DNA from 3 places in the Streptomyces sp. NPDC005925 genome. Region 2 is predicted to be linked to each of the others. Evidence: riboswitches for the same ligand, from Rfam matches in the RefSeq annotation. Region 2 holds a riboswitch; each other region holds the start of a gene.

Region 1 (5,902 bases), on a different contig from region 2:
GCGTGCCGTCCGGCACCGCAGCCGAGGTCCAGGACGCGGTCGCCCGGTGCGAGGGGGAACCGGGAGAAGTCGACGGTCAGCACGTGGCCCTGCTTTCGGGGTAGACGCCTTCAACATCGGGGGTGGGGGCTTCGGCGGGTCCGGCCGCGCGGGTGGCGGGTGCGCGGGTGGCGGTGGGGGGTGCGGCGTCGATGGCCTCCCGGTAGCGGGCCACCGTGCCCTCGGCCGCCCGCGCCCACGTGAAGTGGCGCAGCACCCGCTCACGCCCGGCCGCGCCGAGCCGCACGCGCAGCTCCGCGTCCCCCAGCAGCCTGCCGAGCCCGGCGGCCAGCGCGCCCGCGTCGCCGGGTGGCACCGCCAGGCAGGTCTCCCCGTCCCGCCCGGCCACCTCGGGGATGGCGCCGCCGGTCGTGGCGAGCAGCGGCGTACCGGTGGCCATGGCCTCGGCGGCGGGCAGCGAGAAGCCCTCGTACAGCGACGGCACGCACGCGACCTGCGCCGAACGCACCAGGTCGACCAGTTCGGCGTCCGAGACGCCCTTGACGAAGCGGACGGCGCCGTCGAGGCCGTACCGGCCGACCGCCCGCGCGACGGGCCCCTCCGCGGGCTGCTTGCCGACCACGACGAGGTGGGCGTCGGGATGCTCGGCACGTACCTTCGCCAGCGCCTCGACCAGGAAGACGAGGCCCTTGAGCGGCACGTCCGCGCTGGACGTCGTCACGATCCGGCCCGGCACTTGGGGCACGGCCGGGTCGGGCGAGAAGAGGTCGGTGTCGGCGCCGATGTGGACGACGTGGATGCGGTCGTCGCGCACGCCGAGGTGGTCCACTATCTCCTGGCGGGAGGTGCCGGACACGGTGAGCACCGACGGCAGGCGGCGCGCGACGCGCTTCTGCATGCGGGTGAACGCGTACCAGCGGCGCAGGGAGGCCCGGCGCCGCCGGTTCTCGGCGGCGTCCAGCTCCAGCTGCCGGTCGACGGTGATGGGGTGGTGGATGGTGGTGACCAGGGGTGCGCCGAGGTCGCCGAGCAGGCCGTAGCCGAGGGTCTGGTTGTCGTGGACGACGTCGAAGTCGCCGCGCCGGGCGCGCAGATGGCGGCGGGCGCGCAGCGAGAAGGTGAGCGGCTCGGGGAAGCCGCCGGTCCACATGGTGGCCACTTCGAGCGCGTCGATCCAGTCGCGGTACTCCTCCCGCCCGGGGGTGCGGAAGGGGTCGGGCTGGCGGTAGAGGTCGAGGCTGGGCAGCTCGGTGAGGACCACCGGGCCGTCCCTGTTCTCACCGGGTGCGCCGGCCGGGCCGAACGGGTCACCGCTCCGGCCGAGCACGTCGCCGTTGTCGTCGAGGACGTCGAGGACGGGGTACGGCTGGGCGCCGATGACCTCGACGCGGTGTCCGAGCCGGGCGAGTTCGCGGGAGAGGTGCCGGACGTAGACGCCCTGGCCGCCGCAGAACGGGTTTCCCTTGTACGTGAGGAGCGCGATGCGGAGCGGTCGCCTGCCGTCGGCAGCGAGGCCCTCCGGGGGCGCCGCCTCCCTGGCCTCAGCGGTCACTCTGGGCCCCCTTCTGACTGCACGGTCCGGCGAGATTACGACGGGACGCTAATCTAGAACAAGTTTCAGACTTGATCGTCCAGGAGGGTCCGAATCTACCGGCAGGTAAGGGTGCTGCGGGCAGCGCATCGGGTGATTCGCGCCACGGCGCGCGTCCCTGGCATGCTGTGCGGCCACTCGCCCTCACCGACTGTCACGTAACGCAGGCACCGCACGTCACGCGTGCAACGCCACGGGAACGCACGGGAACGGACGGAACGGCACCATGGCTGCGGGATCCACAGCGGAGGCGGGCGCGGCACGACCGGCCGCCGCCCCGCTCACCGAACGGCAGGAGGCACGCCGCCGCCGCATCCTGCGCGCGACCGCGCAACTCGCCGCGCGCGGCGGGTTCGACGCGGTGCAGATGCGGGAGGTCGCGGAGTCCTCGCAGGTCGCCCTCGGCACCCTGTACCGCTACTTCCCGTCCAAGGTCCATCTGCTGGTCGCCACCATGCAGGACCAGCTGGCCCGGCTGCACGGCACGCTCCGCAAGCACCCGCCGGCCGGCGAGACGGCGGCCGAGCGGGTCGCCGAGACCCTCATGCGGGCCTTCCACTCGCTCCAGCGCCGGCCGCTGCTGGCCGAGGCGATGGTCCGCGCCCTGTCGTTCGCGGACCGCAGCGTGAGCACGGAGGTGGAACAGGTCTCCCGCCGCACCACGGCGATCATCCTGGAGGCGACGGGCCACCCGGCCCCGACGGCCGGTCAGCTCTCCGCGATCCGCGTCATCGAGCACACCTGGCACTCGACCCTCATCACCTGGCTGTCGGGCCGGGCCTCCATAGCGGAGGTGCGGACCGACATCGAGACGGCATGCCGCCTCATCGACCTGGCGGCCACCACCGGCCCGCCGGAAACCCACGGCGCCACGGAAACCCACGGCCGTCCGGCGGCCTCCGGCCTCCCGGCTGCGACGCACGACCGGTAGGGCTGCCGGGCCCCGCCCCCGGCTCCGGGGCCGGGACGGAGGCAAGGAGTCGCCCACCTCACCCCGGGCCCCGGCCTACGGGCGGGTAGAGTGGCGAGTCGTCATCACACCCGTACGGGGGAAAGCCGGTGCAATTCCGGCGCTGACCCGCAACCGTGAACCACCCAGGTGGTGAGCCGGATCTCCCCGCACGGTACGTGAACGGCTCACGCGCCCGGCACTCCGCCGGAGCACGGCACCGTCGAGGTATACGGAGCCGAGCCGCCCGGGGGTGCCCCGTGCTGCCCGGCTCCCCCGCAGGGAGAGGCCCCCGCCGATCATGAACGTCCGCCGCAGCGCCGCGGTCCTGGCCGCCACCGCCGTGATCGGTGCCGCCGCACCGGCCGCAGCCGATTCGTCCCCGTCCCCTTCGCCGTCCACGGCCCTGCCGTCCGGCCTGTACGGCACCGCCGACCCGACGTACGACGGTGTCTGGCGGCAGTCCCTCGCACTGCTCGCCCAGCACACGGTGGGTGTGCGGCCCGCGCCGAAGGCCGTCGACTGGCTGGTGCGGCAGCAGTGCGCGAACGGCGCCTTCGCCCCGTTCCGCGCCGACGCGGCCAAGGCCTGCGACGCCAAGACGATGGTCGACACCAACAGCACGGCCGCGGCCGTCCAGGCCCTCACCGCGCTCGGCGGCCACGACCCGGCCGCCGGCAAGGCCGTCGGCTGGCTGAAGTCCATACAGAACACGGACGGCGGCTGGGGTTACGTCCCCGGCGGCGCCAGCGACACGAACTCCACGTCCGTCGTCGTCGGCGCGCTGACCGCGGCCGGCGAGAAGCCGGCGGACGTCGTGCAGGGCGGCAAGTCCCCGTACGACGCGCTCCTCGGGCTCGTCCTGCCCTGCGAGGGCAAGGACGGGGGCGCGTTCGCCTTCCAGCCCGACAAGAAGGGCAGGCTCGCCGCCAACGCCGACGCCACCGCCGCGGGTGTCCTCGGCGCGCTCGGCAAAGGCCTGGTCGTCGAGGCCGGCAAGAAGACCGACGCCAAGGCGTCCTGCACCGGCTCCGGCCGGGCCACCCCGGAGCGTGCCGCCGCGGGCGGCGTGTCCTACCTCGTCAAGTCGCTCGCCGCGAAAGGCCACTTGACGGTCGCCGGGGCGGGCGGGCCGGACGTCGGCAACACCGCCGACGCCGTCGTCGCCCTCGCCGCGCACGGCGACACCGGCCGGGCGGCCACGTCCCTGGACTGGCTGCGGAAGAACTCCGCCGACTGGGCCGCGCAGAACGGCCCCGCCGCCTACGCCCAGCTGATCTTCGCCGCCCACGCCACGGGCACGGACCCGCGCGACTTCGGCGGCCGGGACCTGGTGAAGCAGCTCAACGCGACGGGTCCCGCCCCGCAGTCCGGGAAGGCCGGCAAGGAGCAGAAGGCCGACGAGAAGGACGACTCGCCGTTCGGTGTGTGGTGGTACGTGGGGGTGTGCGCGGTCGTCGGCATCGGCTTCGGCTTCCTGCTGAGCGGGCGCAACCGGAAGCAGCAGCCGTGACCGGCGGCCGCCGTCTGCCGGCCGTGTTCCTGGCCGCGTTCGTCCTGTGCGCGGGCACGGGCGCGGGCCAGGCGCAGGCCGCCGGTTACCGCTACTGGTCCTTCTGGGACCGCGACGGTGACCAGTGGGCGTACGCCACGCAGGGCCCGGCGACCGCCCGGCCCGCCGACGGCGATGTCCAGGGCTTCCGCTTCGCCGTGAGCGAGAACTCAGGCGCCGCCGCCCGGCCGCGCGGCGAGGCCGGCTTCGCGACGATCTGCGCGTCGACACCGGAGCGGGACGGCAGGAAACGGGTCGCGCTGGTCATCGACTTCGGCACCGGCGCGGACGCGCCCTCCTCGCAGACGCCGCCGCGCCCCCGCACGGCCTGTGCGAGCCTCTCCCGCGACGCGACGACGGCCGACGCCCTGGCGGCCGTGGCCAAACCCCTGCGCTACGACACGAACGCCCTGCTGTGCGCGATCGACGGGTACCCGGCGACGGGATGCGGCGAGCAGGTGGCGGGCGAGCGGGACAAGGGCGGCGAGGGGGCGGAGGACAGCGGCGAGCAGGCGCAGCCGGGCTCGGACGGCGGCCCGTCGCTGGGGCTGGCGGCGGGCGGTACGGCCGTGGCGCTGCTCGCGGCGGCGGCCGTCCTGCAGGCGCGACGCCGCAGGCATGACTGACCCGCGCGGCGGAAGGGCGGCGGCGGGGCCGGCGAGCGGACCCCCGCCCCCTCACCGGCACCGTGCGCGCCACGCCCCACTGCACCCCGGTGCCTGGTGGCTGTGGGCGGCGTCCCTCGGTGTCGCGGCCACCCGCACCACCAACCCGCTCCTGCTCGCGCTCCTCACGGCCGTGTCGGCGTACGTCGTCGCGGCCCGCCGCCCCGACACGCCCTGGTCCCGCTCCTACGGCGCGTTCGTCAAGCTCGCCCTCGCCGTCCTGGTGGTACGCCTCGCCTTCACGGTCGTCCTCGGCTCCCCCGTCCCCGGCACCCGCGTCCTCCTCAGCCTCCCCGAAGTCCCCCTTCCCGGCTGGGCGCAGGGCATCCGGCTCGGCGGCGACGTCGCCCTCGAACCCCTCGTGTTCGCCCTGTACGACGGGCTGAAGCTGGCCACGCTCCTGGTGTGCGTCGGCGCCGCGAACGCCCTCGCCAACCCCTCCCGCCTCCTGAAGTCCCTGCCGGGCGCCCTGTACGAGACGGGCGTCGCCGTGGTCGTCGCCCTCACCTTCGCCCCGAACCTCATCGCCGACGTGCAGCGCCTGCGGGCCGCCCGCCGGCTGCGCGGACGCCCCGACAGGGGTCTGAAGGGCCTGCTCCAGGTCGCCCTGCCGGTCCTGGAGGGCGCGCTGGAACGTTCAGTCGCGCTCGCCGCCGCGATGGACTCCCGCGGCTACGGCCGTACCGCCCGGGTCCCGGCCGGCGTACGGCGTACGACCGCCGCGCTCACCCTGGGCGGTCTGCTCGGCGTGTGCGCGGGCACGTACGGGACGCTGACCGCCGAGGGCGGCACCTACGGGATGCCGGTGCTGCTCGCCGGGGTGGCGACCGCGCTGGCCGGGCTGTGGCTCGGCGGGCGCCGCTCGCTGCGCACCCGGTACCGGCCGGACCGCTGGGACGCCCGCGCCTGGCTGGTCGCCGCGTCCGGTGCCGCGGTGGCCGCCGCGCTCGCGCTCGCCGCCGTACGCGACCCGGCCGCCCTGCACCCCGGGGTCGTCCCGCTCACCGCCCCCACCCTCCCGCTCCGGCCCGCCGCGGCCGTGCTGCTGGGCCTGCTGCCCGCCGTCGTCGCACCGGCCCCCGCCCCCTCCCCCCAACCGCCCAGGGAGCAGTCGTGATCCGCTTCGAGGATGTCTCCGTGACGTA
Region 2 (5,902 bases):
ACCGGCCGGGCTGACGCGGCCGAGTACGGCGGCGGGGACCGTCGCGGACCGGTCTGCCGGACGGGTTCGGCGCACGACGGACGGGTTCGTCGGAACCTCTCGGCAGCCGCTCCCCCGTGTCCACCGCTCACCTGCGCCCCGTGTTCACCGCTGGTGGTCACACCTGTGCCCGGCCCTGTGCCCGTACCTCGGCCAGCCGCTGGGCGCCCAGCTCCGCGACCGCGCGGGTGATGTCGGGGACGACCTCGCCGAGCCCGCCGTTGGTCACGCTGATCGCGTCCTCGCCGACGCGTACCGCCGCGACCTCCAGCGTGAGCACCGCGGCCCCGCCGTCGGTGTCCGTGCCGGTCAGCGTCACCCTGAGACCCTGGCGCGCGTCCCCGGCCTCCGGCAGCGCCTCGTCCGTGACCCGGATCTCCGCCCGCTCGCCCACCGCCGTCGACGCCGCGAACCGCCCGCACCGCTTGGGCAGCGTCCGCATCCAGTGCAGCGTGCGGTCCAGCTCCGCCGCCCGGTACGCGGTCACCTGGTGGCGCAGCTGCGCGTCCGTGTCCACGTCGTCCAGGGCGACCACCGCGCGCGGCCCGCCCGGGGCGCCGAACAGGTCGTCCGCGTACAGGACGTCCAGCAGACGCCGGCAATCGGCGTCGCCGGTCGTGGCCTTCAGCAGTGCGTCCCGCCAGGTCGCCGCGCCCCGCGTGGGCACCCACGGCCCGCCCAGGTCGTCCCGGGTGACCAGCGCGGCCCGCGCCTGCCCCTCGGTCAGCACGGGCGGCATCGCCGGTGTGGCCCGCGCCACCGGAGGCCGCTCGGCGTCCGGCGGAGCGGAGGAGACGACCGGTGCCCGGGAGGACCCGGACGCCGCCCGCCCGCCACCGGCGATCCCGCACCCGGCCACGCCCAGCAGCACGGCCGTTGCCAGGACGGGGCCGGTCAGGACACGAACAGCCGGGGAACGGGACATCGTCGGCCTCCTTGGACCAGCCCTGCCGGGATCGGGTACGTACGTTCCTCCACGCCACCATCCGCCCCGCCCGGCCACCAGCGCGGCGGTCCGTCCGGGTGAGGACCGGCCGGTGAGAACCCGGGCCCGGATCCGCGTAGGTCCCTGGTGGCGCCCCTACGACGCCCACGAAAGCCACCAGCCGCCGCCCCGCCCGCCGACGGCATGCGCCCGGCCCTGCCGCAAGGACAGGCCGCCGTGACGACCCGCCCCCCGGCCGCCCGCAGAACGCGGACCGCTCCGGCCCGCAGAGCACCGGCCCGTCCCGGTGATCATCGACTGCGACACCGGCATCGACGACGCCCCCGCTCTCCTCCTCGCCGTCCGGCATTCCGGCCCCGTCCGCGGGCCGTCACCTGCGTGGCGGGGAACACCGACGCCGACGGCGTCGTACGTACCACCCTCACAGCGCTGGAGCAGGCCGGCGCCCCCGGGAACCCGTCGCGCGGGGCGCCGAGCGGCCGTTGATCGACACGGTGCGCACGGCGCGGCACGTGCACGACCACGACGGCACGGGCGACCTCGGCGTGCGGCGCGTCAGTCGGCCTCCGCCGGGCGCACCGCCCACCGCTGTTCCACCTTCGCGACCTTCCAGTACGACACCGCCGCCGCCCACACCACCACGAACAGTCCGACGATCACGTAGCCGACGCTGTCGAGGTCGAGGCCCGCGATCCAGCTCGTCACCGCGTCGCTCAGATCGAGCTTCTCGTGCAGTACGCCGACGAGTTCGATCGTGCCGATGACGAACGCGACGGCGATGGACAGGCCGGTGATCGTGAGGTTGTAGAACACCTTGCGCACGGGGTTCGAGAAGGCCCACTGGTAGGCGAAGTTCATGAACGTGCCGTCCAGCGTGTCGAACAGGCTCATGCCGGCCGCGAACAGCAGCGGCAGACACAGGACCGCGTACCAGGGCAGGCCCGCCGCCGCGCCCGAACCCGCCATCACCATCAGCGTGACCTCGGTGGCGGTGTCGAAGCCGAGCCCGAACAGGAAACCCAGCGGATACATCTGGCCCGGCCGGGAGATCGACCCGGTGAGACGGCCGAGGACGCGGTTCATGAACCCCCGCGAGTCCAGGTGCTCCTCCAGCCGCTTCTCGTCGTACTGGCCCGCCCGCATCGCCCGGAACACCCTCAGGATGCCGAGCAGCGCGACCAGGTTGAGCGCGGCGATGAGGTAGAGGAACGTGCCGGAGACGGTCGTACCGAGCACGCCCAGCACCTGGTGGGTGTCCGATTCCTCGTCCATGACACGGCCGGCGAGGTTCGTGCCACCCGCGACCAGGCAGGCCAGCAGCACGACGACGCTGGAGTGGCCCAGCGCGAACCAGAAGCCCACCGAGACCGGTCGCTTGCCGTCGGCCATGAGCTTGCGGGTGGTGTTGTCGATCGCGGCGATGTGGTCCGCGTCGAAGGCGTGCCGCACGCCGAGGGTGTACGCGGTGATGCCGAGGCCGATGCCGAAGGCCTTGGAGCCGACTTCGTAGTGCGCGGGGACGACCAGCAGGAACAGGACACCGAAGGCGACCACGTGCAGTGCGGCGATCACCGCCATCAGGCTCGCGGTCCTGAGCGTGTCCTCCCGCCGCCAGCGGAACGATTCCGCAGTGGTCGGCGGGGCGGATTGGTCGGTGAAACGGGCAGAGTCGGGCACAGTCATCCGGTCACGCTCCAGCACCTCGTGGATCAGTTCGTGAGATGCCGTGGCCGGTCTCCTGGCTTACGGGTCGTGCGTTTCCGCCCCGCCTTCCCGGCCGCCGCACGGCGGCCAGTGGCTGCCCCCTCTTGGAGGGCGTGGGACGCAAACTCCCCGATCACAGTGGCGAGGGCCGCTCCGGTCTGGACCCCTCGGTTTCCCGACGGGCCGTCACCGGCTTCCCGAACACCACGGCGGCGCCCACGCTAGGGCCTGCGGGACGCCGCTGCATAGTTGCACAGCTGCGCAGGTATCCAAGATCACAGGGGCGGGCGCGGAAGGGCACCTGCGAGGATGTGCGCCATGCATCTCGTCCCGGCCGACCGCGCCGGCCGGCGCGCCATCGACGGCCATCGGGTGTGCGACGCCGTCGCCGCGATCGGCGAGCCCGGCCACGTCCGTGCCTGGGCCGACCGCTTCTCCCTGCTGGCCGACGCCAAGCGGCTCGCACTGCTGCTCGCTCTGCATCGCACCGAGCCGCTGGCCGTGTCCGACCTGGCCCTCGCCACCGGCATGAACGACCCGGCGGCCTCCCAGGCGCTACGCCTGCTGCGTGCGGCCGGGGTCGTGGAGCGCGAGAAGGACGGCCGCGTGGTGCGGTACCGGGTGGTGGACGCGGAGGTGCGGGGGCTGCTGGCGCACTGCGCCGCGGCGGAGGCCGGGGGGTAGAGGCGAGGCGGTCGCAGGGGCGTGGCCGGGCGTGAGCGTCGTAGAAGACGAGAGCCGGGTGCCCTTCGCTCGCCCGGCGTCGGTGGACGCCGGGCGGGGGAGGGTGCAGGGGGCGGAGTCCGGTGGACGCCGGGCAGTGTTGCCCGGCGCCCGGCGCCGGCGCCCGGCGCTCGGCGTCACCGCGACCGCGGGGGCCCGTGGCGGGCGGCCGGGGTCAGAGCCGGAAGCCGCCGCTGCCGAAGGATCCGCTGGAGCCGGGCCGCCAGCGGCGACGGTTCTGGTCGACGCCCCGTCTGCTCTGCGCCTGGCGGAGTTCGTAGGGCATGAGGCGCCTGCCGTCACCGGCCGTCGGCACCTCGTCGGGCTCGCGCACCTCTCTGATCTCGTGAACCGCGCCCGAGTCGGGCAGATGGGGCTGCTCCTCGGCGGTGGGCCGGTGCGGCTCCCCCTCCATGACTCTGATGCCGACGCGTACGGCCCACACGAGCGCGCCGGCCAGGACCAGCCCGCCGATGAACGCCGCCGTCACGTTGAGTACCTGATGCGAGGCGGCCAGTACGTCGAACGCTGCTGCACTCATAAGGGAATTATCCCCGCTGAAATGAGAAATAACGAATGGAATGTCCAGGTTTTGGGGTGGGGGTGAGGGTAAGGGTGAGGCGGAAGCGGGGATCAGCGGATTGTCGGGCGTGCGGTCGGAGTGGGTGACGTGGTGTCCACGTTCAGGCCGGGCGGCTCGGTGAGGGCGACGACGGGCGCCCCGGGCTGCGGTGGCGGCGGCGTGAGCTGTTCGTCGGGGAGTTTGGGCGGGTTGGTCTGCTGGAAGTTGACCTGGTCGAAGTTGACCATGCCGGTCTTCTCCAGCACGGTGATGTGGTCCAGGACCGTGTCGTTGGCCTGGTCGGCGAGCTGCCGTACCAGCGTGTTCTGGGTGCCGGCCCGGATCTTGGCGATCACCGGGAAGATCTGGCCGTGGGTCACGCGCATGATGCCGACCGCCGTGATGTCGAACTGCTTGCCCGTGCTGCCGTCCGCCGTCGCCACGAACTGCTGCTGCTGCGGGCTCGCCTGGTTCGGCAGGGTGACCCCCAGTTCGGGAGCGATCTTGCGGCACGTCGCGTCGAGCCGCGAGTGCCCGGCCACCAGGTGCTCGCCGGCCTCCTTCATCTCGGGCGTCGTGCCCCGCCGCATCGCCAGCAGGCCGAGCGGGTGCTCCCACAGCCCCGCCGCCCGGACCTTCACCACGAAATCCCGGTCGGCCTCGGTGAGCGGGCCGTAGCGGGTGTTGGCGATCACGCGGGACGGGGTCGTCGCCGTGTTCTGCACCCCGAGCATCGCGGGGTAGGCGAGCGCGGCGAGGGTCAGGACCAGGCCACCGCCGATGAAGACGGTGCCTGCCGCCCTGCGCGACATGCGCATGATGCCTCCTGGTGTGTACGGGCCGGTCCCCAGGAGGTACGTACGGCACGGCGGAAGCGATCAATCCGCCGACCGGGAAACCTGGGGCGGCGGGGAGAGGGGAAGGGGGAGAGGGGGAATTCCTCTCTCCCCTCTTTCCCTCTCGTGTGATGACAGGAGTGAAGGGCAGGAGAGACGGGCGCAGTGGGTGCGGGCTTTCGGTGCGGGGCGGCGGTGAGGCGCGTCGGCGGCTGACGAGCCTGACGTGCGGGCACGGTCGCGTAACCAGCGAGGCCGCCCCCGCCGTGCTAACGTCGCTAGGAGTTGCGGTCTTGGTTCCCAGGTGTGAATTACCCGGTGTTTTCCTCCGGGCGGGGCAATCATTTCGGCGACAAGGGAGGTTTCACACGGTGTGGAATCTCCGGCAGTGCCCCGAAGGAGAATTTGGTATGGCAACCGGCACCGTGAAGTGGTTCAACTCGGAAAAGGGCTTCGGCTTCATCGAGCAGGACGGCGGTGGGCAGGACGTCTTCGCCCACTACTCGAACATCGCAGCCCAGGGCTTCCGTGAGCTTCAGGAAGGCCAGAAGGTGACCTTCGACATCACGCAGGGCCAGAAGGGCCCGCAGGCGGAGAACATCCGCCCCGCCTGACACACACGGCACGAGAAGGCCGGGGATCGCGTGGACGCGCCCCGGCCTTCGTGCGTCCCGGGGCGCCCCGGCGACCGCGGTCTCGTGCTCCGTACGGTGTGACCCGCGTCGGTTTGCTCCGCCGTACGCCCCGTCCGTCCGCAGTCGGGCGGGACCCCGTCTACTGGTCCGAGTAGCCGATGTCCCCGACGGTCCAGGCGTGCACGTCCTCGAGCGCGACGCGGTACATGCCGCCCGTGTCGGGGATGCCGAAGCTGCCCTGGAGGATCCTCGCGACGTGGAAGTGCAGGTGGGTGGGGCGGGCGGAGGCGTCGGGGCTGTCCGCCGGGCGGGTGTCGGCCGGGGCGAACACGTCGGAGAACGGGCGGAGCCGGGCGGAGTCCCGCAGGACCTCTGCCACGCGCTCCCGCCACATGGCCTCGGGAGCCAGCCGTCCCGTGATGACGGCCCCGGGGACCACCACGGTGAGGGACATCTG
Region 3 (5,902 bases), on a different contig from region 2:
GGCACCAGGGTGCCGAGGACCTGCCGGCCGTCGAGGTCGACGCAGGTGATGTCGTCGGGTGCCAGCCGGTCGTAGGGGACGCCCGACGGGGTGACGAGGACGGTGTCGCCGACGCGTACCGAGACGTTGCCCGAGGTGCCGACGACGAGGCCGTCACGGACGGTCCGGCGGGCCGCGGCGACCAGTTCGCCCCAGGCCCGCTCCTCCGCCGCGCTTCCGGTGCGCGCCGCCGCTTCACTCCGGGCGTGCGCCCCCGTGTCGTCCACGTTCCCGTCCCTGGTCACGGTCGCTTCCTCGCGGTGCTCAGTCATGGGGCGATCCTGCCAGGCCGGTGCGGGTGAGGCGGACCTCCGCCGGCGGTCGCGGGGCCGGGCCGGCGGGCGCCGCGGGGCGAGCGGGTGCCGGGGTGCCGGGCGGGCGTCCCGCAAGGACGCGACACCCCCCTGCTCCGGTCACCGTCAAGCCCTCCTCAGTTCATCTTCCGTTCACCCGGGTTGCCTACGTTCAACTCGACAATGACCTCGAACGATTGTCTGGGTAAATGGAAAGCTTCTCGCTGATCCTCGCGATTGTGGTCGTCACCGCACTCGCGTTTGATTTCACGAACGGTTTCCACGACACCGCCAACGCGATGGCCACCACCATCTCGACCGGCGCGCTCAAGCCCAAGGTCGCGGTGGCCATGTCCGCCGCGCTGAACCTGGTGGGCGCCTTTCTCTCCGTGGAGGTCGCCAACACGATCTCCAAGGGTCTCGTCGACGAGGCCGGCATCCGTCCCGAGGTCATCTTCGCCGCCCTGGTCGGCGCGATCCTCTGGAACCTGGTGACCTGGCTGGTCGGCCTCCCGTCCAGTTCCTCGCACGCCCTCATGGGCGGTCTGATCGGCGCCACCATCGCCTCCGCCGGCCTGGGCGCGGTGCACGGCGACGTACTCGTCACCAAAGTCCTCCTCCCGGCGATCGCCGCGCCGATCGTCGCGGGCGTCGCCGCGCTGTTCGCGGCCCGGCTGACGTACGTCCTCGGCAAGAAGTCCGACGGTGAGGCCGCCAGGAAGGGCTACCGCTCCGGCCAGATCGCCTCGGCCGCCCTGGTCTCCCTCGCGCACGGCACGAACGACGCGCAGAAGACGATGGGCATCATCACCCTGGCCCTGGTCGCCGGCGGCGCCGTCGCGCCCGACTCCGACCCGCCCCTGTGGGTCATCCTCTCCGCGGGTCTCGCCATCGCGATGGGCACCTACCTCGGCGGCTGGCGCATCATCCGCACCATGGGCAAGGGCCTGACCGAGCTTCGGCCGCAGCAGGGCTTCGCCGCCCAGACCAGCGCGGCCACGGTCATCCTGGCCTCCTCCCACCTCGGCTTCTCCCTGTCCACCACGCACTCCGTGTCCGGTTCGGTGATGGGCGCGGGCCTCGGCCGCAAGGGCGGCGTGGTGCGCTGGTCGACGGCCACCCGGATGTTCATCGCCTGGGGTCTGACGCTGCCGGCCGCGGCCCTGGTCGCCGCCCTCGCCGAGTACGTCTGCGACCTGGGCGACTGGGGCACGGCGCTCGTCGCCGTCTTCCTGATCGCCTCCAGCGCCTGGATCTGGAAGCTCTCCCGGCGCGAGGTCGTCGACGCCACGAACGTCAACGACGTCGAGGAGCCGGCCGGCGTGGTGACCACCGCGATCGCCGCCGTCACCCCGCCCCCCGCGGGCACGATGACCGAGGAGTTCTCCGCGACCATCCCGGCCCAGGCCACCGACGGGCCCGGGGCGGCTTCGGCACCCCTGGTTCCTCTGGTCGCCTCCGCCCCGCCTGCCCCCGTGGCCCCGTCGGCCCCCACGACCGTCTGAGACCCCGAGCCCCCGCTCCCCCGCACCCCCGGTCCGCCGGGGGCGCCGGGCGCGAAGGAAGAGAAGCAGCATGAAGATCGACTGGGCGGCCCTCGGCTCCGTCTTCGGAGTCAGTTTCGTGGTCACCGTGGCCCTGGTGGGCCTGTTCACCGTCGGCATCGCCGGGCTGTCCCGCCGTGAGCGGGCCGTCGAGCAGGGCGGCTCCGCGACCCTCGCGGTCACCGGCGCGTACGCGTGCTTCGCGGCGTGCGCGGCGGCCGTGGGCTACGGCATCTATCTGATCGTCGCCTGACACGCCACGGCGCCCGGGCGCCGGAGCAGGCGGGCACACGGCACCGCGGGGTGCGGGACGGACCACCGCCCCCGCACCCCGTTTCGTCATGGCCGGGATCCCGTGGAGCGCGGCGCCCTTCCCGCGGCGGACACCGTCGTGTGGGCCTTCGCACACTCCGCCCTCGCAGGTCAACGGCAGGTTGACCGATGTTCGCGGGCGTGGTGGACTGCCCGGGCCAAGTACGGCGGCAAGAGAGGAAGCCGGTGCGAATCCGGCGCGGTCCCGCCACTGTCACCGGGGTGCACACCCCGGAAGCCAGGAACTCTCACCGCCGGTCTCGTCGAACCAGGGCGCGGACACCCTGAGTGAGGACATATCGCCATGCGCGGCTGCCTGTTGAGGTACTTCCCGGCCGACCCGTCTGCGACCGCGGTCGGCTGAACCGATGGGTGCCGACCGCGTCTTCGCGTACGGCGCCGCCACCGGCCTCCTCGGCGACCTGCTCCTCGGCGATCCGCGCCGCGGGCATCCCGTTGCCGTGTTCGGGCGGGCCGCGGCCGTCGTGGAAGGGCTGTGCTGGCGGGACCGCCGAGGGTGGGGCGCGCTGCACACCGCCGTGTGCGCCGGTGGGGCCGTCTCGGCCGCCGCCCTCGCCGCCCGTGCCGTACGCCGCTCCCCCGCCGCCTCCGTCGCGCTGACCGCCGCCGCCACCTGGGCCGTCGTCGGCGGAACGTCGCTGGCCCGGGAGGCGGGGGCCGTCGGGCGGGCGCTCCGGGCCGGGGACGTCGAGGCGGCGCGGGCCCGGCTGCCGCACCTGTGCGGGCGCGACCCGCGGGCGCTGGACGCCGACGGCATCGCCCGCGCCGTGGTCGAGTCCGTCGCGGAGAACACCTCGGACGCCGTGGTGGGCGCCCTCGTGTGGGGTGCCGTGGCCGGGGTGCCGGGGCTGGTGGGCTTCCGGGCCGTCAACACGCTGGACGCGATGGTCGGTCACCAGTCCCCGAGGTACCGGCGCTTCGGCTGGGCCTCGGCGCGGCTGGACGACGTCGCCGGCTGGCCCGGGGCCCGGCTGACCGCCGCCCTCGCCGCCGTGTCCGGCGGCCGCCCCCGGGGCGCGCTGCGGGCCTGGCGTGCCGACGCGCGACAGCACCCGAGCCCCAACGCCGGGCCCGTGGAGGCCTCGTTCGCGGGCGCCCTCGGGGTGCGGCTGGGCGGCACGCTGTCGTACGGGGGGCGGGTCGAGCACCGGCCCGTGCTCAACGCGGCGGCGGGACGCGCGGTCGACGTCCGGGACATCGACCGCGCGGTACGCCTGTCGCGGCGCGTGGGACTGCTCGCGTTCGGCGTCTGCGCGGCCGGACGGCTCCTCGTGGAGCGCGTACGGCGTCAGCCGCCCGGGGAGAGGCGCACGGCGTGAACGGCCGGATTCGTGTGAAGGGGCGTACGTCATGAACGGTGGGGGGCTGCTCGTCGCCGGCACCACCTCCGACGCGGGCAAGAGCGTCGTCACGGCCGGGATCTGCCGTTGGCTGGCGCGCCGGGGCGTGAAGGTGGCGCCGTTCAAGGCGCAGAACATGTCGCTGAACTCGTTCGTGACGCGGGAGGGCGCCGAGATCGGGCGGGCGCAGGCCATGCAGGCGCAGGCGTGCCGCGTGGAGCCGACGGCACTGATGAACCCGGTGCTGCTCAAGCCGGGCGGCGAACAGTCCAGCCAGGTCGTGCTGCTGGGCAGGCCGGTGGGCGAGATGAGCGCGCGGGGCTATCACGGCGGGCGGCAGCGGGAGCTGCTCGGCACGGTGCTGGACTGTCTCGCCGAGCTGCGGGCCTCGTACGACGCGGTGATCTGCGAGGGCGCCGGGTCGCCCGCCGAGATCAACCTGCGCCGGACCGACATCGTGAACATGGGGATCGCGCGGGGGGCCGGGCTGCCCGTGCTCGTCGTCGGCGACATCGACCGGGGCGGGGTCTTCGCGTCGTTCTTCGGCACGGTGGCGCTGCTCTCCCCGCAGGACCAGGAACTGGTCGCCGGGTTCCTCGTCAACAAGTTCCGCGGGGACGTGTCCCTGCTGGAGCCGGGCCTCGGCATGCTGCGGGGCCTGACCGGGCGGCCGTCGTACGGGGTGCTGCCGTTCCGGCACGGGCTCGGGATCGACGAGGAGGACGGGCTGCGGGTGTCGCTGCGCGGGACGGTGCGGGAGTCGGCCGTGGCGCCGCCCGTCGGTGAGGACGTGCTGCGGGTGGCGGTGTGCGCGGTGCCGCTGATGTCGAACTTCACCGACGTGGACGCGCTGGCGGCCGAGCCGGGTGTCGTGGTGCGGTTCGTGGACCGGCCGGAGGAACTGGCGGACGCGGACCTCGTCGTCGTACCCGGAACGCGCGGGACCGTGCGGGCGCTGGACTGGCTGCGGCAGCGGGGGCTGGCCCGGGCGCTGGTCCGGCGGGCCCGGGAGGGGCGGCCCCTGCTCGGGGTCTGCGGCGGCTTCCAGGTGCTCGGCGAGCACATCGAGGACGACGTCGAGAGCCGCCGCGGGCATGTCGACGGGCTCGGCGTGCTTCCCGTGCGGGTGCGGTTCGCCCGCGAGAAGACCCTGACGCGGCCGGTCGGCGAGGCCCTCGGCGAGCGCGTCGAGGGGTACGAGATCCACCACGGCGTCGCCGACGTCCGGGGCGGCGAGCCCTTCCTCGACGGATGCCGCGTCGGGCACACCTGGGGCACGCACTGGCACGGCTCGCTGGAGTCGGACGGCTTCCGGCGGGCCTTCCTGCGCGAGGTCGCCGCAGCCGCGAGCCGCCGCTTCGTGCCGGCCCCCGGCACATCGTTCGCCGCGCTGCGCGAGGAGCAGCTCGACCGGCTCGGCGACCTGATCGAACAGCACGCGGACACGGACGCGCTGTGGCGGCTCATCGAGTCCGGCGCGCCACGAGGACTGCCCTTCATTCCACCGGGAGCGCCCGCATGAGCACAGTGTTGTTGTTGTCGACCGCCGACACGGACCTGCTGGCGGCCCGTGCCTCCGGCGCGTCCTACCGGATCGGCAACCCCACCCGCGTGGACGTCGCCGGGGAGCTGCCCGCGCTGCTCGACGGCACGGACGTCGCCGTCGTACGCCTCCTCGGGGGCAGGCGGGCCTGGGAGGACGGGCTGGCGGCGCTGCGGGCGTCCGGGGTGCCGACCGTGCTGCTGGGCGGCGAGGCCGTGCCGGACGCGGAGCTGATGGCCGAGTCGTCGGTGCCCGCCGGTGTGGTCGCGGAGGCGCTGAGGTACCTGGTGGAGGGCGGGCCGGAGAACCTCACCGAGCTCGCCCGGTTCCTGTCGGACACCGTGCTGCTGACCGGCGAGGGCTTCGCGGGGCCGCGGCAGATGCCCGAGTACGGCGTGCACGGCGCCCGCGCGCGGGCCGAGGGCCGGCCGACGGTCGGCGTGCTCTTCTACCGGGCGCACGAACTGAGCGGCAACACCGCTTTCGTGGACAGCCTGTGCGACGCGATCGAGGCGCACGGCGCCAACGCCCTGCCGGTGTACTGCGGTTCGCTGCGCGGCGCGGACGCCGGGCTGTACGAGCTGCTCGGGGCGGCGGACGCGCTCGTCGCGACCGTGCTCGCGGCGGGCGGCACGCACGCGGCGGGGGCCTCGGCGGGCGGGCACGACCCCGTGGTGCGCGGCACCGCCGCCGAGGACGGCGGGGGCGGACGGGCGGACGAGGACGCGTGGGACGTCGGCGCCCTCGCCGACCTGAACGTGCCCGTCCTGCAAGGGCTCTGCCTGACCTCCTCGCGCGCCGCCTGGCAGG

The links. Region 2 has a riboswitch for cobalamin ahead of ABZ354_RS22900 (HoxN/HupN/NixA family nickel/cobalt transporter). Riboswitches for the same ligand answer to the same signal wherever they lie in the genome.
Region 1: linked by a shared signal. The riboswitch ahead of ABZ354_RS04000 (prenyltransferase/squalene oxidase repeat-containing protein) and the one ahead of ABZ354_RS22900 (HoxN/HupN/NixA family nickel/cobalt transporter) in region 2 are both predicted to bind cobalamin.
Region 3: linked by a shared signal. The riboswitch ahead of ABZ354_RS12805 (cobalamin biosynthesis protein) and the one ahead of ABZ354_RS22900 (HoxN/HupN/NixA family nickel/cobalt transporter) in region 2 are both predicted to bind cobalamin.

What each region holds. Positions count from the first base shown of each region.
Region 1 is NZ_JBEXVL010000002.1:281,885-287,786, reverse strand. It holds gene ABZ354_RS04015 (class I SAM-dependent methyltransferase) at 1-83, opposite strand, end outside; gene ABZ354_RS04010 (glycosyltransferase family 4 protein) at 77-1,552, opposite strand; gene ABZ354_RS04005 (TetR family transcriptional regulator) at 1,818-2,522, shown strand; cobalamin riboswitch at 2,601-2,727, shown strand; gene ABZ354_RS04000 (prenyltransferase/squalene oxidase repeat-containing protein) at 2,842-4,053, shown strand; gene ABZ354_RS03995 (SCO2322 family protein) at 4,050-4,718, shown strand; gene ABZ354_RS03990 (energy-coupling factor transporter transmembrane component T) at 4,711-5,874, shown strand; gene ABZ354_RS03985 (ATP-binding cassette domain-containing protein) at 5,871-5,902, shown strand, end outside.
Region 2 is NZ_JBEXVL010000024.1:39,491-45,392, forward strand. It holds gene ABZ354_RS22890 (hypothetical protein) at 158-964, opposite strand; partial or broken gene ABZ354_RS22895 (nucleoside hydrolase) at 1,272-1,533, shown strand; gene ABZ354_RS22900 (HoxN/HupN/NixA family nickel/cobalt transporter) at 1,541-2,668, opposite strand; cobalamin riboswitch at 2,696-2,913, opposite strand; gene ABZ354_RS22905 (helix-turn-helix domain-containing protein) at 3,008-3,373, shown strand; gene ABZ354_RS22910 (DUF6479 family protein) at 3,588-3,953, opposite strand; gene ABZ354_RS22915 (DUF4142 domain-containing protein) at 4,046-4,792, opposite strand; gene ABZ354_RS22920 (cold-shock protein) at 5,221-5,424, shown strand; gene ABZ354_RS22925 (hypothetical protein) at 5,585-5,902, opposite strand, start outside.
Region 3 is NZ_JBEXVL010000008.1:49,205-55,106, forward strand. It holds gene ABZ354_RS12790 (class II aldolase/adducin family protein) at 1-311, opposite strand, end outside; gene ABZ354_RS12795 (inorganic phosphate transporter) at 542-1,837, shown strand; gene ABZ354_RS12800 (hypothetical protein) at 1,908-2,129, shown strand; cobalamin riboswitch at 2,316-2,457, shown strand; gene ABZ354_RS12805 (cobalamin biosynthesis protein) at 2,557-3,528, shown strand; gene ABZ354_RS12810 (cobyric acid synthase) at 3,560-5,071, shown strand; gene cobN (cobaltochelatase subunit CobN) at 5,068-5,902, shown strand, end outside.